3 regions of the Paenibacillus sp. J22P165 genome follow, and region 2 is predicted to be linked to each of the others. Evidence: riboswitches for the same ligand, from Rfam matches in the RefSeq annotation. Region 2 holds a riboswitch; each other region holds the start of a gene.
What was found. A riboswitch is a leader RNA that binds a small molecule or an ion and turns the genes downstream of it on or off. The one in region 2 is predicted to bind cyclic di-GMP.

Region 1 (7,261 bases), on a different contig from region 2:
GCGGCGGCACCCAGCAACGTCGCAACTGCCTCCGCCTGCCCAATGCCCACCTCGAACCCGACCACAGTCGGGATTCGTGGCAGCCGGTGCAGCTGCGAAACCATCCGGCGGTACAGGTCGAGTCCCTCGACACCGCCGAACAAAGCTGTGTGCGGCTCGAATAGCCGCACCTCGGGCATCAGCGCCGGCAGGTCGCCATCAGGGATATACGGTGGGTTAGACACCAGTATATCCGGCGCGAGCCCGCGCTCGATATAAGGCTCGAGGAGGTCGCCCTCGAGCCACTCAATCCGCGCTGCCACTTCGTGGCGCTGCGCGTTCTTGCGGGCCATCTCCAGCGCTGCCGCGGAGATGTCACTGGCAGCCACGCGCCACGTTGGGCGCGCGTGCGCGATCGTCACCGGGATGATGCCACTCCCGGTGCCCACATCCGCAAGGAGCGGAGCGCCTTGCGGGAACAGACGCGAGCCCTCGTGGAGCAACGCCTCCACGAGCAGTTCGGTCTCCGGCCGCGGGATCAACACAGCCGGCCCGACTTCAAACGGAAGGCCGAAGAAATCCTGCTCACCGATGATGTACTGCACCGGTTCACCCGCGGCCTTCCTTGCAACGAGCTGGTCCCACGTGGCGACCAGCTCTACCGGCATCTGTTCCTGCCACCAGCGGAACAGCAGCTCAGTCCGACTGCAGCCGCCTAAGAGGTGCTGCAGCAATAACTCCGTGCAAGCCGAAGCCTCTGCTACGCCTTGCTCTGCTAAAAAAGAAGAAGCCTTCACAAAGGCTTCTCTCACACTCATGTTTGCACTCGTCATTACATTGCCTCTAAGGCATCGGATTGTGCAGCAATCGTTAGTGCTGACACAATTTCCGCCATATCGCCGTTAAGAACTGTCTCTAAACGGTGAAGCGTCAAGCCGATACGGTGATCGGTAATCCGGCTTTGCGGGAAGTTGTACGTACGAATCCGCTCTGAACGGTCACCCGTTCCGACTTTGCTTTTACGCTCGCCAGCATATTTCGCTTCTTCTTCTTCACGCAATTTATCTGAAATCCGCGTACGAAGTACACGAAGCGCTGACTCTTTATTGGAGTTTTGCGATTTACCATCCTGACATGTTGCTACGATACCCGTTGGTACATGGGTTACACGTACAGCGGATTTCGTTGTATTAACGGATTGACCGCCCGCTCCACTGGAACAGAACGTATCGACACGAATATCGGCATCATGAATCACGATTTCCACATCTTCTGCCTCCGGCATAACGACTACCGTTGACGTGGAGGTGTGGATCCGTCCACCGGATTCCGTTACTGGAATACGTTGAACACGGTGCGCACCGCTCTCAAACTTGAGCTTGCTATAAGCACCTTTACCCGTAATCATGAAAATAATTTCTTTAAATCCGCCCAAATCATTCACGGAAGCATCCAAAATCTCCGTTCTCCAACCTTGCGCATCCGCATAACGCGTATACATGCGGTAGAGATCGCCTGCAAACAGTGCAGCTTCGTCGCCGCCTGCCGCTCCGCGAATCTCCACGATGACGTTCTTATCATCGTTAGGATCCTTCGGCATCATCAAGATGCGGAGATGTTCTTCTAGTTTAGCGGATTGCTCGCTAAGCTCTTCGATCTCCATTTTGACCATTTCGCGCATCTCATCGTCCAGCTTCTCATTCTGCATCACTTTCGCATCAGCCAGCTGTTCGCTCACGCTCTTATATTCATTATAAGCATCGTAAGACTCCTGAAGATCAGATTGCTCTTTGGAATACTCTCTTAGTTTCTTCGTATCACTCGTTACATCCGGGTCACACAATAACTCACTTAGTTTGTCATAGCGGTCCACAATGGACTGAAGTCGATCCAACATAGGGGATCACTCCTTTCTTATTTTTGTTATTAATTAAACGTTGAAGCGGAAATGCATAACGTCGCCGTCATTTACCACGTACTCTTTACCTTCAAGGCGTACTTGGCCTTTTTCTTTCGCACCCGCCATGGATCCAGCAGCAGCCAAATCGTGATAAGAAACAACCTCTGCACGAATAAATCCACGTTCGAAATCCGTATGAATGACGCCAGCTGCTTGCGGAGCTTTTGTTCCTTTACGAATTGTCCATGCTCTAACTTCTTGCACTCCAGCTGTGAAATACGTATACAAGCCGAGTTTGCGATAAGCAGCTTTAATTAATCTATTCAAGCCGGACTCTTGAAGTCCCAACTCTTCCAGGAACATCTCTTTTTCTTCGTCTTCCAGTTCAGCAATCTCAGACTCAACCTTCGCACTGATGGAAACAACTTCGTTGTTTTCTTTTTCTGCGAATTCCTTCACGATTTTAACGTATGCATTGTCATCCGCTGTTGCAACTTCATCTTCACTCACGTTTGCCGCATAAAGCACTGGCTTCATCGTCAATAAATGAAGATCGCGAACTAGAAGGCGCTCATCGTCTGTCAAATCCAAGCTGCGTGCTGGCATATCATTATATAAGGCTTCTTTGATACGTTCCAAACACTCAACTTCAGCTACAACTTTCTTGTCGCCGCCTTTGAGGTTTTTGCGTGAACGCTCGATTTTTTTATCAACCGACTCAATATCTGCCAAAATCAATTCAAGATTAATCGTCTCGATGTCGCCAATCGGATCGACTTTCCCAGAAACGTGAGTAATATTATCATCCTCAAAACAACGGACAACATGCACAATCGCATCAACTTCGCGGATGTGTGCTAGAAATTTATTTCCAAGGCCCTCGCCTTTGCTCGCACCCTTAACCAATCCCGCAATGTCAACGAATTCGAACGCTGTCGGCACGATGCTCTTAGGCACAACGATTTCTACCAGCTTCTGCAATCTCTCGTCTGGTACTTCTACTACCCCAACATTCGGATCGATCGTACAGAACGGATAATTTGCAGATTCTGCCCCCGCCTGTGTAATTGCATTAAACAATGTCGATTTTCCTACGTTCGGTAGACCGACGATACCTGCTTTCAAAGCCATTGTCGTTACAACTCCTTAATTTTCGAAGATCATCCTTCTTATTATATAGTACTTGGAGGGCAAAAAAAAGCCTGCTAGCTATTGATTAGCTCCAGACTTTTTTTCCATTGCTTTTTTGTACTCTTCATCCCGCTTCTGTTCGAAGTAGGTTTGGATCTGATTTCGCAGAATAAAACCGCGCAGCGCATTGCTTTGTTCCGCAGGAACACTCTCGAAGCTAGCACCGTAATAGTAGCTGCCCTCTTGCTTTTCTTTCCTTATAATTTCCAACATACAAGGCATTTCGAAGCCTAAATCGAGCTGTACTTGTAACTGGCATTTTTTATGTAAAATAGCATCAATCATAGAACTATCGTTAATCGTGAAACCAAGTCCATTCATCGAAATATTTTTAATTGAAATCTCAATGGCTTGTTCAAGCTGATACTGTTCTTTCTGTTGGATATTCTGAAACCCAAAAATTTGTCCTATGTTTTTCACATTCACCCGCGGGAACTCCCGTTTCTCCGAAAACTTCTTTCGGTTCTCCGGCGGATTAATCACAATGAGCGAACCAGGCTCTCTAGCCACGACTGTCGTATGAAGGACGAAGAGACCCGATTTGGTGTACAACGTCATTTTAGCTTTATCTCCAAGCTGAAATACTTCATATTCCGGCAGCTCGATCTCCATGATATCTCCTTGTGCATAGGTAAGAATACCTGTTGACACAAAATCATCCTTCGCCAAAACAGCTCTACAATCGATCAATACTTCCGCATCAAATCCTTCTTTGCTCCCATACCGTTTCAAAGCATCCTGATTCATCGCCATGCTCACCTTCACCTCTCCCTCTACGGACGAATGGATTCCACAGAACAATTACGCACAAAATAGACTGCCCCTCTTCCATATAGAAGGGAGCAGCCTATCACCTTAATCAAAAAAAAGCATCGATTTTCGGTAACCAGGCTGCCATAGTTCCTTAGAACCGTAGACCCTCAGCTTTGCGTCCTTGCTTTTCAACAAGTTTGCTATTGTCGAACCCTGCTATGCTATTCAATTTAGTCGTTATTTATGGTCTAAAAGACCCACTATTACCACCATTATACGTAGCCTGGATATTTCTTTCAACTAAAATCCTTGCATGGGCGATGTTTTTATTGTATGAATGTGTAGTGGAATGAATATCCACAGGTTTATAAGTTATCCACATTGTTATCCACAGCTTGTTAACAACGAATATTTGTTCGGATTTTTATGCACATGTGGATAAACTATTATTGCGAGGTGTCCCCCTGTGGATCAACATATCCCCTGGATGCAAGAAGCGATTGGTGAGGCGCTTAAAGCCGAAGCCATCCGTGAAGTACCGATAGGCGCAGTCGTCGTCCATCAAGGTCAAATCATTGGCCGCGGCTATAATTTACGCGAAACAACCCTAGATCCTCTCGCACATGCAGAGATGATTGCCATTAAACAGGCAAGCGAGCATCTGCAAGCCTGGCGCCTTCTCGACTGCCAGCTTTATGTGACGCTGGAACCTTGTCCGATGTGCGCAGGTGCCATAGTACAAGCACGAATACCGCAAGTGATTTATGGAACAGTGGATCCAAAGGCTGGCTGCGCTGGAACGTTGATGAACTTACTGCAGGAGGACCGATTCAATCATCGTGTCGATGTGGTTAGTGGCGTTTTGCAAGAGGAATGTTCAACGATGTTAACGCAGTTTTTTCGAAAACTACGGGGAAAAGCTTGATTCCTCCCTTACTTTAATTGTATCGAACGTACGATGAAAAAGATGATCGTGCCAAACAGTAGCAGTAAAATGAAGCCAAACGCCCACCAGTTGAGATCAGCGTTGCCTGCCTTAGCACTTTGGATAACCGACCATTCAATAAAACCAAATAGAATCACAATCACCGCTTTTAAACTGTTCATAAATAAACGCGCATTCTGGTATTGACCAAGGGCATTCTGAGGTGTAATTGGGGCTGGATAATTATATATGTGCGGCACCTTGCTAAGAAAGGTCAAACCAATGTAGATGATTATGCCTATGAGGGGTAAGACAATTAAGCTTATTTTGTTCCCCCAACCATCAACTTCGCCTTTTCCGTTAAAATGTAGCGGAATCCGCTCAGGCATATCCTGCCACGCGTAAGCGACATATGCGATCATACTTACGATTATGAGTAGAGAAATGCCTTCAAGTACTGTTTCTGCTTTGGATCTGGCAAGTTGAATCACGGGACGTTGCTCCATACAACACCTGCTTTCTGCTGTTTTAATTAGGGATCCTAGTAAATGACATATCTATTCATTATTCACTACAGTACATTCCTTACTTAAATGAAACCTCCTGCTTGAACATGGGTTAAAATGGGTTGCACCCCGAAATCATCTCGTGTTAGAATGACGATACTATGCGCCCGTAGCTCAGCAGGATAGAGCAACAGTTTCCTAAACTGTAGGTCGTACGTTCGAATCGTATCGGGCGCGTATCGTTCTTCTCACAAAGCAATCATACTTAAAAAGGGATTTCAACTTAGGTTGGCAATCCCTTCTTTGTTTTGGATTCATAATCGAAAGGAGTCCTCACTCCGATGACAACTCGCGCTATTTCATCCTACCGGATCCCGCTCTTCTGTGCCGTTACGATGCTCTTCTGGATGTCAATGTACACCAGCGTTCCGATCATGGCGCCTTATGTGGAGTTCCTTGGGGGAAGCCACCAGTTAGCTGGTTGGATTGTAGGCATGTATGGCATCTCGCAGATGCTGCTCCGCATACCCGTAGGTATTATGTCGGATCGTTTTCATAAAAGAAGACTGTTCATTACCTTCGGCCTTCTTTTCACCGCCATTACCGGAATAGGGCTGTGGTTCACGCACGATTTTACTTGGATCTTAATCCTCCGCGCTCTCGCGGGAGCAGCCGCAGCGACATGGGTTGATTTTACAGTGCTATTCACAAGCTATTACAAGCATGAAGAATCAACGAAGGCGATTGGCACGATCTCCTTTTTCAACTCACTCGGTCAGGTGCTTGGTATCCTAAGTGCAGGCTGGGCAGCAGACAAGCTGGGGTGGGAATCGGTATTTATCTTAGGTGCAGTGCTCGGCCTACTTGGCATGATCGGCTCATTCTTTCTCATTGAAAAAGTCGAGAAAGATGCGCCTAAAATTACGCTGCGCGGAATAGGCGACGTGGCAACAGATCGAACGCTCCTTTTCGTGTCTTTGCTCGCTATTCTATCGCAGGTATTGATTTTTGCTACGGTTTTCGGCTTCACCCCAGTCTATGCCATGCAGCTCGGAGCAGACAAATTCTCGCTCTCCTTGCTATCCTTATTCGCTAACGTCCCCGTTGCACTAGCCTCCTTGTTCGGAGGACGACGATGGTCGATCCGTTATGGAGAGAAGCGCATGGTTGTCGTTGGCTTTCTGCTCATGGGGATATTCACCTTTACGGTTCCGTTCACCCATCATCTATGGCTGCTCATGGTCACGCAAGCATTGGCAGGCTTTGGTCGCGGACTTTCATTTACGTTACTCATGGGCATGAGCATTAAGCATATGCCTGCGGATAAGCGCGCAACAGCAATGGGCTTCTTCCAAGCCATATATGGGCTCGGGATGTTCGTAGGGCCAGTCCTCATGGGCATCATTGGTGACTATTTTTCACTCAACCAAGGCTTTATTGTACTCGGTATCCTCGGTGCTTTCAGTGCACTACTCGCTTATCTGTTCGTTCAGAACGCGGCTAAGAAGCGGCCACTAACTGCTAACAACTCTACGATTGCGCAATGATAGTAAGGGCGAATCTCACGATTCGCTCTTTTTTTTCATATAAGTGCAGGGGTACAGCTGACGAGCTTCGTCTATTCATGCGGAGAGGAGGAGAAGCATATTGAGGAGCACTCATTAGTTGATCGCATAGTAAAGGGCGATGAAGCGGCATTCCGCGAGTTGGTTATCAGGTATCGTCCTTATCTTTTGCAGACGATCTTTGCCATTGTTCGCCATCAAAAGGATGCCGAGGACTTATCCCAAGAGGTTTGGACCCGTATTTACTTCTCCCTCCCTCAGTATGAAAGGAAAGGCTTGAAAACGTGGATGACCCGCATCGCGGTTAATCGAGCTATTGATTTCAAGCGCGCGTCCAGTCGGCGAAAGGAAGACATTATCTCTGAATTCGAGGAGGCTGTCTCCAACAGGACAAGGACCTCCTCATCTGGAGCAGAGTGTAGAGCATGAGGTTTTGATCAAA
Region 2 (7,261 bases):
TGCACTGGGTAGGCATTGCTGCTTTTGCTGGGAGTTTGCTCGCGGTGAACGGAAACACTGGTTATCTGGTGACAGAAATTATTATTTTCTTAGGGATCCAGAAGGCGCTGGAGAAATATGAACGCTCAGACGTTTCGTTAGCACCGCTGCTCGTATTTAGCTCAACATTCCTTGTGCAGCTCTTTGCGGAGTTGGTTGTATCTAATCTGACGTGGTACTCGCTGATGATGCTCACCGTAGAAGCGTTGCTAAGTTTGGTGCTGACGCTCATTTTCATTCAAGCCATCCCTGTATTTACACTTACCCGCAAAAACTATCATTTGAAACATGAGGAGATCATTTGTTTAATTATTTTGTTGGCTTCTGTGATGACAGGTACGGTTGGCTGGATCGCAGGTCCTGTTACGATAGAGCATGTGTTGTCTCGTTATTTAATTCTACTGTTCGCCTTAGTAGGTGGAGCACCGTTCGGAGCGTCGGTCGGTGTTGTGACAGGTCTCATTCTAAGTCTGGCGAACAGTAATGCGATCTATCAGATGAGTCTACTTGCATTCTCTGGTATGCTCGCTGGTCTCCTTAAAGAGGGGAATCGCTTGATGGTTGCCTTTGGGATGCTGCTTGGATCCTCCATTCTCTCTTTCTATATGGGCTCTAGTGTGGATGTTATCAACTCCGCCTGGGAGTCACTAGCTGCTGTTGCCTTGTTCCTCCTTACACCGCGTAGCGTGATTCTCATGCTTGCTAAATACGTACCAGGCACTCAAGAGAATCTAAAGTCTCAGCAGGATTATGCGAAGCGTGTCCGAGATGTAACTGCGGGGCGTGTTGAGCAGTTTTCTGAGGTGTTTCGCCAGTTGGCGCGCAGCTTCAAACAGCTGACAACGGAAGACGAAGTGACCCGCAAGGAGGAGGATGTCGGGCATTTTATGAATGCAGTCACCCAGAAGGCGTGTGAGTCCTGTTGGAAGAAGAGCCAGTGCTGGGATCAAAAATTCTATCAAACCTACACCTATATGACAGATATGATGAGCCAGATTGAGACGAAGGAGAGTATGTCAAAGAAGCAGATTCCCCCTGAATGGAAGAAGGTGTGTATCCGGACTGAGCAAGTGCTTGATGTCATGAAACAGCAATATAGTTTATATAAGAATGACATGCATTGGAAAAAGCAGATCATTGATAGCCGGCATCTGGTTGCCGACCAATTATCAGGCGTTTCGCAGGTCATGGAAGACCTAGCGAAGGAAATTAAGAGGGAAGGACAGGAGTTGTTCCTCCAAGAAGAGCAAATTCGTAATGCCCTGGAGGAATTAGGTCTGTCCATCCATACGATTGACGTTATTTCCTTAGATGAAGGAAATATCGAAATTGAAATTATCCATCAATATACGAAGGGATTTGATGAATGTCGTAAAATCATCGCGCCGCTTCTCAGCGAAATCATCGGCGAGAACGTCGCTGTGATGCGTGAGGAGATGCACACGCGCGGCGAGGGCTACAGCACGGTCGTATTCGGCTCCGCCAAGGAATACGAGGTAGAAACCGGAGTCGCCGGCGCTGCCAAGGGAGGCGATCTCTTCTCGGGCGACAGCTACTCCACTGTGGAGCTGGGCAATGGCAAGTATGCCGTTGCGCTGAGCGACGGCATGGGCAATGGCGAGCGCGCGCGTGCGGAGAGCGAGACGGCGCTTAGCATCCTGCAGCAGCTGCTGCAGTCGGGGATGGACGAGAAGCTGGCGATCAAGTCGCTGAACTCGGTGTTGATGCTGCGATCCTCCGATGAGATGTACGCGACGGTGGATATGGCGTTGATCGATATGTACAACGCGAATACGACGTTCATGAAGATTGGCTCTACGCCAAGCTTTATTAAGCGGGGGACAGAGGTGTTTGCGATCTCGGCGAATAATTTGCCGGTAGGCATTTTGAGCGAGATCGATGTTGATCTGGTTTCCATCCCGCTGCAATCGGGGGATATTCTCGTGATGATGACCGATGGCATCTATGACGCCCCTGGCCATGCCGTGAACAAGGAGATGTGGATGAAGCGGATGATACAGGAGATTGATACATCGTTACCGCAGGATTTCGCCGATTGTTTGTTGGAGCGCATTTTCAGGCATCATCATGGAGAAATTCAGGATGATATGACGGTTGTTGTAGCACGTATTGAGAAGCGGCAGCCGGAATGGGCGACGTTTCGTTGGCCGGGTATTACACGAATGGAGAGGCCGAAGACGGTTAGCTAATGATGAGGGGGGAATGCACCACATCCTTGTTTTGAATGGAGGCAAATAAAAAGAGTGGTTGTTGCCCAAGTGGGTAACAGCCACTTCTGCATGAAAGGACACGTACTACTTTCAACCTAGTTCTCCTCGACTACCAAATGAAACAATTCAATTGACTTCAATGTCGAAAATGGTAGAATAGTACATATATTTTATATATCATTTAACTTTTGAAAAAGGCAAACCTGTCGAAAGGCAGGGACGCAAAGCCACGAGTCTAAAGCATTCGCTATGATCGTCGGGCCGCCAAGAGGTAGTAGAGTAATCTAACCTCTTTTGGCTTCACTACAAAGGAGGTTTTTTGTCATGCGCATTAAGTTATCTATGTCTCTTGCCCTATTCACACTTTTTATCTTCATGGTCTCTACAACGGTAAGCGCGGCAACGTCAATTCCGAGTTCTACAAATTCAGTAGTAGAGGTTAACGATTTAGCGGAGCTGGAAGCAGCGCTACAAGAAGAGTTGGCCAAGAAACCGCAAGAGATAGCGATTCTTTACACGGCTAAAGCACCCACAAATTCAACAAGTTATTTGCAAGGTGTGAAGGACACTATTCACGAAGCTCAAAGTGGATTACAAGAAGAATTATTTTGGAATATGAAGAGTTTCACTTATTCGATGAAAGGTAGTATCGGCAAGCTGAAGATTACATTGCATCCGGAATATTTGACGACGCTGGAGCAGGATCAATATGTGGACTTGGAAGTTGACCGTATATTGAATGAAATTATTACGCCCAAGATGACTCCTTTTGAGAAAGAATTAGCTATTCATGACTATGTTGTTTCACATACTTCGTATGAAGATTTAGGTGACATTGGCCATACGGCCTATTCAGCGCTATACAATAAGAAAGCAGTATGTCAGGGTTATGCGATCCTTACAAATCTGCTGCTGAACAAAGCGGGAATTACAAGCCATCTAGTTGTAGGTTATATCAATGATGATGTGGAACAACCGCACATGTGGAATGAAGTGAAAATCGAGGATAACTGGTATATGCTTGACACCGTATTTAATGATTCAACATCAAATCCATCTATGGACTATTATAATGTAACGAGTAAAGCGCTCAAGGGCATGAATCATACGTGGGAAGAAAGTGACTACCCTGTCGCTAAAACTGAATATAAATAAAAAAAGGAGCCTATGGCTCCTTTTTTTTGACCGCATGCACAACGAGACGCGTATCATCGGTCTCATTACTGCAGGTAACAAGCGTGATGATTTGTTCTTTCGCTGAAGGATTAATTTTTGTGGGATAGAGCGATTTCTGGCGGTATTCATGTAGTGCATGTAGATAAGCCTGCTCATTATCGTAAGAGGCTTCAACGGTATCCTGACTCGCATCTAACGTATAGACAGCGAAAACCTCCCAGTTCGTAACTTCATCGGGTAAGTCGAGCTGAATCGAGTGGTGTTCTTTGTAGAAAGATTCCTTCTTGAAGTTGCCTAAGCTTCCAAACATAGTGCCATCCAACATATTATGCCCATAGATTACGATATTACGTTGAGGACGATTCATATCAATGCGAGAATCTATAAAAATGCTCCCATATATGGATGGTTTACCTGCAGCATCCGTATGCAAATAATAGTCGTTGTCGGCATGTTGGACCACGGGATAATCCACACTTGCGCCCTCAACACGAAGCCAACCCATGATTTCTTTGTTCACGGCGGTTAGGCTTTTTATTTTGTCCCGAATGGATGGGGGCGTGTTCGCTGGCATCAGGAGTGTTGGAAGTGCTTCTGCTTGAGTATCCGCTACTTTAGGTTGAATGGAGGCAGGGGGTGTAGGATTTGAGTAATACAGCTGTGAGAGTTGGTTATGTAAAATGAGGGACTGCTGGCTCTCCCTATGTTTGGTATACGAATCCACAATGAGCAAGGAGATTCCAGCGACAAGTAGTAGCCCTGCTAGACCATATGAAATTGCATATGATTTCTTTGGTTTCGGTGTTTTTAGTCGGAACATGCACCCTGTCGCCTCCTTTAGCTGATTCATTATGATTAGTCAAAAAGGAATTAAGAAGGGGCACATGTTGTGCCCCTAAGGTCAAAAATTATTTATTTCTGCGTTGCTGCCAACGGGTGGCTCCAAAAACACTTAATCCTGCAAGCACCATGGCTAATCCGGTTAAATAGAAATTGCTGTAGGCTTGTTGGCCTGTTTTCGGAACAAGGGAAGCAACGGTGCTATTCTTCTTGCCTTTTGGTAATACGCTAACTTGAACATCGTGATACGTAATGGAGTCATCAGGCTCTTTAATAGCGATTGTGAAGCCATCGGTTCCATTAAATCCTTCTTTTGGCGTATAGATCCATTTGCCATCGTCTGTTAGCTCGACATCACCATTTTCAGGAGCTACATAAATGGATTCCTCAGCTTCCGGAGATACCACTGGAATGATGCCTTCAACGGATGTATCTTCATCGGTTGTAATAGGCGCAGCTGGCGTCGCTGAAGGAGCAGGAGCAGGAGAAGGCGTCGTGCTAGGTTTAGGCGTAGCACTTGGAGTAACTCCTGGTGTAATGCTTGGTTTTGGCGTCGGTGCAGGTGTTACGCTTGGTGTCGGTAGTGGTCCAGGGCCATAGAAAACAGGTTGCAGATAGATACCAGCGTCGATGGTGCGATCGTCGTCGCCAGATTGTAGAACAATCCCTGTTACACGGCCAGAACTGCTAGGGTTGGAGTCGACGGCTCGATCTGCACCAACAAGGTTAGTTGAAAATAGATAACCGCTGACAGGTTGGAAAGCGACATCATAGGAACCTGGTTCCAGGTTCTCGAACAAGTAATTGCCACTGGCATCCGTTTCTTGTGTATCTAGAACGGCGGTCGGATTGGATGTGAGATAAAGTTTGACTGTCATTTTAGGATAGCCAACGTCTGTGGCATCTTGCAAGCCATTTTTATTTGAATCCAGGAATACCCGATCTCCCAGCTTTGCAAGTTTATAGTAGCCTGCATCAATGGTCAAATCATTAACTGTAGTCAGTAAGGAAATGGTATGACTAAGTCCTGTGGTTAGGTCAGCGTCTGAATCTTTACTATCGTCGCTACCAACATTTATTGGGCTTTTTTTGTAGCCTGCAGGAGCAATAAACTTAACTTGGTAGCTACCTGTGTTCAGGAGGTTTGTAAATAGGTAACGCCCTCCAGCATCCGTAGTTTGCGTGCCTAGCAATGTTGCCGTCCCTGCCGTATAAAGCTCCACTGTAACCCCAGGAATGCCTGGTTCACCGCTATCTTGCAGGCCATTGGCATTCAGATCATGCCATACGATGTCTCCTAGCGAGCCGTCCGTCAATAAATAAAGTCCACCGTCGATGGTGTTGTTATCGTCACCGGCAGATAAGGTTACAACGCTTGTTTTACCAGTTGCAAGATCAGCGTCAGAGTCCTTGGCACTATCACCGCCTTGATTCTTGGCTGATATTCCATAACCCTGAGGCTTCACGAATTCTACGATGTAGCTTCCTGGATTTAAACCGGCAAATTTATATAAACCGGCGACATCTGTTGTTTGAGTAGCGACGACCTGAGTAGGATCCAAGGTTGAATATAACTTCACAACTACACCTGGGACAGGCACTTCACTCGCATCTTGAATACCATTTTTATTAGCGTCCAAGAAGACTCTATCCCCTAAACTTGCTGGTTTATATAGACCGGCGTCAAACGTATAATCACGTCCGCCATCCATCAGGGAAATGTTATTGATCGTTGCTTCAGAATCTCCACGGGTTGTAAAGGCAGCGTCGCTATCTTTCGCGTCATCTGCACCCTGATTAGCTGAGGAAAAGAAGTCATATGAGCTTGGTCTTGTAAACTTTACAACATAACTGCCGGGCAGGAGGCTAGAGAAGTTATAAATTCCGCTGCTACTAGTCGTTGTTGTCATTAAAGCTGTTGCTAGATTTGAAGCATCGAACAACTTGACGGTTACGCCTGAAATACCAGGCTCTCCGGCATCCTGAACGCCATTGGCGTTGCGATCGTACCAGACTAAATCGCCAATCTCGCCGAGGTAGAAGCCTGCATCGACAGTGTGGTCTTGTTTCCCTGATGTCAATGCGATTGAATGACTAAAGCCTGTTGATACATCTCGATCAGAGTCTTTGGCATCATCCCCTCCCTGATCTTTAAGAGTAGGTTTATAACCAATAGGATTAATAAATTGAACCGTATAATGGGCTGGATCCAATTGAGGGAACAAATATTTACCAGACGCATCCGTTGTTGTCGTCTGAAGGACATGTGCTGGGTCCAAATCGGATGATTTGAACAGCTTGACTGTCGCTCCGCTTATACCTGGCTCACCGCTATCCTGCTTGCCGTTGGCATTCAAGTCATTCCAAACCAAATCACCAATCTCACCCTTCGTGTAAATACCTGCGTCTAATGTCATATTGGTTGTATTTGCAGGCAAGATAACTTGAGTGCGATAGGTTTGGGCGCCTGAATTATATAATGAAAAATCACTATCTGTTGCATCTGTAGCCGATGGATTATCCTGAGGTGATAGATAATAACTTCCACTTGGCATAACGAATTCAACGATGTAATCGTCTGCGATAAGGTTAGGGAACTCATAGTATCCCGGTTTATTCGTCCCGTGCTCAAATCCAGTTCTAGTATAGGCAATTCGAGTTGTAGGTGCTGAGGCGCGATAAAGATAGACAGGTATATCATTGATGCCAACTTCCCCGGCATCTTGAATCCCATCTGCGTTCGTATCTGCCCAAATAAAATCACCTAAGTTGCTCGTTCCTGCGGGATCTACACCTTCTACTTCGAAACCTACCTTAATAGGTTCAGAGGGCAAGAAGGCTTGTGGTCCACCTGAGTCTGGATAAGTAGCGCCATAACCAAATGAGTTCCAAGCGATTTTATTTCTTGGCGCACTAACAGGTGCACGCATATCCCATTCCAAGGTGACGGATTGGCCTCTACTAAGCGTCATATT
Region 3 (7,261 bases), on a different contig from region 2:
GGTACTTCAATTGGAGCTTAATAAAGAAGAAAACAAAGATTTGTTGGTTCGTGTACAAGTGACGCATAAGCATGGTGATCATGCTCACTATGGTTTGGGTCTTGATGATAAAACAGCAAATGATGTTGTAGTAAACACGGATAAAGGCATTGATGTTTTGCTGGATCAAACAGAACCGCTTCTAGACGGTATTCGTATTGACTACTTCTACACACCAGAAGAAGGTTTCATGATTACGAACCCAAGCAAGGGGAACCACGGAGATCACTAATGCGGAATGATATTCGCATTTGTGATAAATGCAAACACATGAAGGTGAAATCAGCGCTTGCCAAAATAAGTGCGATTGCACCGGATACAGAAGTCAAGGTTGCGTGTAAGTCGTATTGCGGTCCATGTTCACGGTTCGCATTTATCTTTATTAATGGCCGCTACATTACAGGCGCAACGGAAGACGAAGCCATCGAGAAAGCAAAGAAATACGTCAAATAACCAAAAAGCATCCGTCCAATTGGACAGGATGCTTTTTTTATATCTCTTAGAGCAGTTTACGCATGAACAGGGGACTTCTCAAGGAGTTTCTGAATTTGCTTTTCGATTTTGCGCGGCGTCGTTGTTGGGGAAAAGCGTTTGATTACATGGCCATCCTGATCCACGAGGAATTTAGTGAAATTCCATTTGATACCCGAGCCGAATAGACCCGATGCTTTGCTTTTCAGATAACGGTATAGCGGATGAGTTCCCGCACCATTGACCTCAATTTTGGAGAAAAGGGGGAAATTAACTCCGAAATTAATCTGACAAGCCTGCTCAACCTGTGCATCATCACCAGGCTCCTGATCCTTGAATTGGTTACAGGGGAACCCTAGAACGCTGAAGCCTTGGTCTTTGTAGGTGTCATGGAGTTCTTGAAGCCCTTTGAATTGAGGTGCAAATCCGCATTTCGTTGCTGTATTTACAATGAGCAGGACTTGATTCTTATACGTTGAGAGGGATTTTTCTTCACCGCGGATCGTCTTCACTTGAAATTGGTGTACGCTCATTAGGTCACAACCTTCCGTTACTAGTATTTCACACAAATTAATTGTACACAATTTTAATTCGAATGAAAAGCTATTTTTTTACCAGATCTTTTAGCGCTCCTGATACCTCTGGAAAACGCCATTCGAATCCATTCTCCTGCAATACCCGCGGAATCACCTTCTGACCTTCCAAGAGCAACACAGAAAGTTCACCGAAAATCAACTTCATCAGGAAAGCCGGAACTGGAAACAGATTCGGTCTTCGCATAGCTTTCGCAATCTCGCGTCCGAAATCTTTATTGGTAACAGGTTGTGCAGTTGTAGCATTTACGGGACCTTCTATCGACGTATTCCGAATACAGAAATCGATCAGTCGAACCATATCTTCAATGTGAATCCACGATACCCATTGCCTGCCACTCCCGACAGTACCTCCGACGCCCATCTTGTATGGGAGAACCATTTTTGGGAAAGCACCTTCCTTATTATCCAAAACAAGTCCAACCCGAACCTTCACGAGGCGTGTTCCTTGAATAAGATCAGCGGCAGCCTCCCATTGCTTGACGACATCAGATAAGAAATCTGTACGTCGATGAGGACTTCGCTCGTCAAAGGTAGCCGTCTCCGAAATGCCGTAATAAGACATACCGGATGCGTTCACTACGACCTTAGGCTTTGGGTTCATATTGGCGACTAGCTTAGCTACATGTGCTGCAGCTTCCAAACGAGACTGAACAATCCGAGTCTTAGCTGCGGCTGTCCAACGTTGACTGATGGATTCTCCAGCCAAATTGACAATGGCATCGAGTCCATGAAGAAGGCTCGTATTTTTGTCTAACTCCTGCCATGTTATCGTTCTGACACCAGGAATCTGTTTCGATGATGAGCGTGATATATTAATAAGTTCGTGACCTTGTCCCAACCAGTATGTCATTAATCGTTTTCCAATAAAACCGCTGCCACCTGTAATCGCTATTTTCATTGCTAGCACCTCCATATCGCCATTATAAAACCTACACCCAATAAATACCATCTGTGTGAAGATGCATTAAAAAAGCGGAAGTTCCCAGTTCGAAATTACGACACAATCTGCGCTTTTCGTGTATAATTGAAATTCGGCGTCAATTAATTAACCCTTGGGTAATTCGTGTGTCAGCGAGAGGAGTCATCGTCTATGAATCGTATACGTTATTTTCTGCAATCCTATCATCCTATCGTACATACGCTACTCTTAGGTACGGTCATGGCTCGGGCTGCGTCCTCCATGAGTTTACCTTTCCTAGCCATTTATTTGGCCAAGCATTCAGATATGAGCCCAGGGCTCATTGGAATTGTCATTGGTATGGGCGCTTTAGCTGGTACATTCGGCGGGTTTGTCGGTGGCACTTTGTCTGACCGTTTTGGACGACGGGTGATCATGCTCGCGGCACTCTTTGGTTGGGGAGTCGTATTCCTGGGGTTCGGCGTCGTGAAATTACCAGTCCTATTTATGCTGCTTAATATGTTAAATGGTCTTTGCCGCTCGTTCTATGAGCCTGTGTCGCAAGCCTTAATGGCAGATCTTACAGAGCTATCCAAGAGGCGGCAGGTATTTTCACTTCGGTACATGGCCATTAACATCGGTGTGGCAGTAGGTCCATTACTGGGAGCCTTCTTTGCAACAATGAATGGTGCTTTGCCTTTCTTGCTAACGGGTATTATCTATTTAATTTATGGCATCACATTGTACGCTCTACTTATCAAGTTCGGCATTAAGAAAATTGAAGGCGAGAAGAAAGCGATTGTGACTTTCAGTTCTGCATGGGGAGTCATTCGTAAGGATGTGACCTTCCGTCTGTACATTGTCGGGGGCATTATTGGGGCAATTGGCTACTCTCAAGTTATGGTCACGTTGTCGCAGTACCTGCAGAGGGATTTTGCTGATGGTGTCAAAATGTTTGCGATTCTCATGAGCGCCAATGCCATTGTCGTTATTGTTATGCAGATACCGCTTGGGAAATGGGCGGAGAAGTATTCGCCATTAACAGCGATTGTCGTAGGGAATCTGATGTTCGCTTTAGGGGATGTCGGTTTTGCTTTCTCACACACACTCATTTGGCTCATTATTTCAATGGCTATTTTCACATTCGGTGAAATTCTAAATTATCCAGCAGCGAACATGTTAATCGATAAGCTTGCGCCGGAAAATATGCGTGGAACTTACTACGGTGCTCAAACGTTAACGAACCTCGGTCATTTTATGGGGCCATGGATTGGCGGTTTCTTACTGGTGTCCTATGGAGGTCAAACGCTCTTCCTTGCAATCGCAATTTTATCTTTGCTGGGGTCCATTTTCTATTGGAAAGGCACAAAACGTCATAATTCGGTAAAAATATCGTCGAAAATGCAAACATTTTGATGGATTTCGTAAAAATAGTTCCTCCGAACTATTCGAATTCAAATCGTCATCCCTTATCCTTGAGAGTATAGGATGTCTCGTGTTATCGCTTCATCTAATTAGTTTCTGTACGTCATCTCGATAAAGGCAAAGCTGGCGAAAGCCAGCGACGCAAAGCTACAGGGGCTTTACTTCTCCTGAAAAGGACAAGCAGCCAGCCAGCCGCCGAACGATTGGGAATTCACATTAGAACCCCTCTAGTCGGTTCACTACGGTGGGGTTTTTTCTCTGTCATAGCGAAGCAAATGAAAACCAATGGAACAAGTTGAACAAAGGAGGCCCTAGCGGCATGAAATCGGAAGAGCAATTGCAGGAGGAACAAAAAGTAACATCATTATGCGGTAACCATGTTGCACGTTTGGTGCCATCCACGGATGGACCTAAACTCATGATTAACCGAGAAGAATATGCCTTGAACGAAGCTTGTTGGGATGTCGAAATGTTTCATGGAAGAAACAATAGCATTCTCATTTTCTACTGGAAAGGCGAAGTTAAGCTGTCAGTGAAAATGCCCCCAATGGCTCAAATCGAAGGTTTTTTAACTAGACTATTTCAATGCCTGTCCTCCAAATTGAGAGCGGTTCAACCTATCTAGGTGAATCGTTCTTTTTTTTGTTCATTTCAAAATGAAGACATGAGGATGGCAAGTGATTTTCTCATTGTCACATATCGACACTAGCTGATATAATATGATCATCATAATTCGTAGTTCTTAAGAACTATCTCAAAAGGGGATGCATGGCATGAGATTGATCACACGTTCCGATTTCGATGGTTTAGTATGCGCGATGCTCTTCAAACAATTAAACATGGTGGATGAAATGAAGTTCGTCCATCCCAAAGATATGCAGGACGGTCTTATTGAAGTGAATGAGCAGGATATTTTGGCCAATGTGCCGTATGTCCCAGGCTGCGGATTATGGTTTGATCATCATACAAGTGAGCTGACACGGTTAGGTGAATCCGTAACGTTTAAAGGCGAAACGCGGATCGCGCCAAGCGCTGCGCGGGTAGTCTATGATTACTATGGTGGCAAAGAAACTTTCGGAGATATTGACGATATTATGCAAGGTGTGGACAAGGCAGACTCTGCTCAGTTCAGCAAAGAAGATATTTTGAACCCGAGCGGTTGGGATTTACTTTCTTTTATTATGGATGCTCGTACAGGACTTGGACGTTATCGGGATTATCGGATCAGCAATTATCAGTTAATGGAGGATCTTGTTGCTCATTGTGCCACGAAAACCATAAGCGAAATTATGGAGCTGCCAGATGTTAAGGAACGTGTATCTCGTTATCATGAGTTGGATGCTTTGTATAGGGACATGCTGCAGACATACACACGGGTAGAAGGCAATGTGATTATTACGGACCTTCGTGATGTCGAGACGATCTATCCAGGCAATCGTTTTATGGTTTATGCGCTCTATCCAGAGCAAAACACATCTATTTGGATCGTAGATGGCCGAAACAAACAAAACTGTGTATTCGCGTGTGGTCACAGTATTGTTAATCGCACAGCGCAAACGAATATTGGTGAGTTGATGCTTCAAAATGGCGGTGGCGGACATCACGCTGCAGGTACTTGCCAAGTAGCCTATGCGGAAGCGAATGAAGTACTACATAAAATTGTTGAAACCATGCAAGCCGCAGGGTAAAATAAGTGAACAAGCCGCAGGATGGGTGCAGCCCAGCATGCGGTTTTTCTATGTAGAGAGGTAGGGTCACAATGGATTTTAAACAAATACATCACGTTGCCATTATCTGTTCGAATTACGAACAATCCAAACATTTTTATGTGAACATATTGGGTCTCACGATCATTCAGGAAACGTATCGCGCTGAAAGAGACTCGTATAAATTAGATTTGCGTATTGGGCAAACAGAGCAAGAAATTGAATTGTTCTCGTTTCCGAATCCACCGTTGCGTGTGAACCAACCAGAAGCGCGGGGCTTGCGGCATTTGGCTTTTGTTGTTACGAATATGGAGCTCAGTGTGCAAGAACTCGAAGCGAAAGGGATCCTAGTTGAGCCTGTTCGCGTGGATCCAATCACGGGGAATCGGTACACATTTTTCGCCGATCCGGATGGGCTGCCTTTGGAGTTGGTGGAGTTTGTGGAGTAGTGGATGATGGGAGAGGACGGGGCAGCGGGAGTAAGCCTGAACACCAAACCTAACGGACAGCCTATGTCTGTTAGCTTGGCGTGGGACTTCTCACTTGCAGTAGCATCACTATAATAGTCAGCGTATCGAAGGCGTTATACTTCATTCAGCGCTGTACGCAACGCAAAACAGAGGCAGCTAAGACTTCAATGCTAAGTCTTAGCTGCCTCTGTTTCATTATGCAGTGCTATCTATCCGATCTACGAGGAGGAAAGGGTCCAAGATACTGGAACAAATTACATTCGATCCGTCCGTTGAACAGCTTGCGCTTTTTATCGGCGCGGCGGTTCATATAATGCTCAAGTTGTGTACTTGGGCTTAAGATGAACATGCTCCACGATGGCATCGGTCGCGTTAATGCACCGAGCTCGCGCAGCGCCAGCTCGACATCCGGTGCTTCACCAAGCCGCTCGCCGTACGGCGGGTTGGTGATCAAGCAGCCATAATCGCCGCGCGGGCGCGCTTTGGCGATAGGCTCAACCTTCAGCTGGAACTGCTTCGTCAGTCCAGCTGCCTTGGCGGCCGCCTCTGCCACTTCGATGGCAGCAGGATCAATATCGCTGCCGACGATGTGGAGCGGCACGTTGTCTTTTACCGCGTCGAAGGCTTCGTCGCGGGCTTTGTCCCACAGCTTGCGGGGAATATTCCCCCAAGATTCACTAGGGAAGCTGCGCCGCAGGCCTGGCGCAATGTTCCAGCCGATCATCGCGGCCTCGATCGGGATCGTGCCCGACCCGCAGAACGGGTCGTAGAGCGGCCGCTCTACGCTCCAACGGCTCAGCAAGATCATAGCTGCCGCCATCGTTTCCTTTAACGGCGCTTCGGTCACGAGCTTGCGATAGCCGCGCTTGTGCAAGCTAGGTCCGGTCGTGTCAATTGTGAGTGTCGCGATATCGTTCAAAAGCGCGACTTCGATCACGTAGCGTGCCCCGTTCTCGGGGAACCACTCGGTCCCGTAGCGAAGCTTCATTTTCTCGACGACAGCTTTCTTGGCGATCCCTTGGCAAGCAGGAACGCTGGACAGCTGTGACTTATGGGAACGACCCTCTACAGGGAATTCGGCATCGTTCGGAATCCAATCTGGCCAAGCGAGAGCTTTGGTGCCTTCGAATAGTTCATCGAAGGTAGTTGCTTTGAATTGCCCCATAAGTACGAGGACACGATCTGCGGTACGCAGCCAGAGATTGGTGCGGCAGATCGCTAATTCGTCACCAAAGAAACGGACACGTCCATTCTCGACGGTCAATTCCTCGTAGCCGAGATCACGGATTTCGCGGGCGACGATTGCCTCAAGTCCCATCGGGCAAGTGGCGATTAGTTCAATTTTTTGTGGCATAGGTATAGTCCTTCCATCCGGGTTGTACAACGCTCAGAAAACTCATACAATTAACAAGTATAGGACAAATAGGTTACACTTACAAACGCGTATCGGAAAGATCATGCGAATGATGCGAATTTAGGAGGACAAATACATGGAAACCATCACAGCTGAAAGCTATATGGAAGGTTTATACGAGGAAGATGCCGTTCTAACCAAGGTGAAAGAAGTCATTGTTGCTCACAATATGCCTGAGATCTCAATCGCGCCAGGATATGGCAGACTATTAACGATGATGGTAACGATGATCGGTGCGAAGC

Region 1: it holds a riboswitch for cyclic di-GMP, as region 2 does, so the genes downstream of both, AC58QM_RS33765 (PilZ domain-containing protein) here and AC58QM_RS33415 (transglutaminase domain-containing protein) in region 2, are expected to answer to the same signal.
Region 3: it holds a riboswitch for cyclic di-GMP, as region 2 does, so the genes downstream of both, AC58QM_RS08990 (hypothetical protein) here and AC58QM_RS33415 (transglutaminase domain-containing protein) in region 2, are expected to answer to the same signal.

What each region holds. Positions count from the first base shown of each region.
Region 1 covers NZ_JCAUAP010000023.1:45,093-52,353, forward strand. The annotation lists gene prmC (peptide chain release factor N(5)-glutamine methyltransferase) at 1-812, opposite strand, end outside; gene prfA (peptide chain release factor 1) at 812-1,876, opposite strand; gene ychF (redox-regulated ATPase YchF) at 1,910-3,010, opposite strand; gene AC58QM_RS33765 (PilZ domain-containing protein) at 3,089-3,823, opposite strand; cyclic di-GMP riboswitch class I at 3,949-4,035, opposite strand; gene tadA (tRNA adenosine(34) deaminase TadA) at 4,290-4,748, shown strand; gene AC58QM_RS33775 (DUF1648 domain-containing protein) at 4,757-5,254, opposite strand; tRNA gene AC58QM_RS33780 (tRNA-Arg) at 5,418-5,491, shown strand; gene AC58QM_RS33785 (MFS transporter) at 5,596-6,801, shown strand; gene AC58QM_RS33790 (sigma factor) at 6,988-7,248, shown strand; gene AC58QM_RS33795 (sigma factor-like helix-turn-helix DNA-binding protein) at 7,253-7,261, shown strand, end outside.
Region 2 covers NZ_JCAUAP010000022.1:37,326-44,586, forward strand. The annotation lists gene spoIIE (stage II sporulation protein E) at 1-2,249, shown strand, start outside; cyclic di-GMP riboswitch class I at 2,457-2,539, shown strand; gene AC58QM_RS33415 (transglutaminase domain-containing protein) at 2,595-3,425, shown strand; gene srtB (class B sortase) at 3,436-4,266, opposite strand; gene AC58QM_RS33425 (SdrD B-like domain-containing protein) at 4,355-7,261, opposite strand, start outside.
Region 3 covers NZ_JCAUAP010000003.1:289,150-296,410, reverse strand. The annotation lists gene AC58QM_RS09015 (iron-sulfur cluster assembly accessory protein) at 1-271, shown strand, start outside; gene AC58QM_RS09010 (YuzB family protein) at 271-492, shown strand; gene AC58QM_RS09005 (glutathione peroxidase) at 549-1,043, opposite strand; gene AC58QM_RS09000 (TIGR01777 family oxidoreductase) at 1,114-2,004, opposite strand; gene AC58QM_RS08995 (MDR family MFS transporter) at 2,197-3,420, shown strand; cyclic di-GMP riboswitch class I at 3,536-3,629, shown strand; gene AC58QM_RS08990 (hypothetical protein) at 3,749-4,054, shown strand; gene AC58QM_RS08985 (exopolyphosphatase) at 4,203-5,117, shown strand; gene gloA2 (SMU1112c/YaeR family gloxylase I-like metalloprotein) at 5,189-5,584, shown strand; gene AC58QM_RS08975 (THUMP domain-containing class I SAM-dependent RNA methyltransferase) at 5,811-6,959, opposite strand; gene AC58QM_RS08970 (O-methyltransferase) at 7,096-7,261, shown strand, end outside.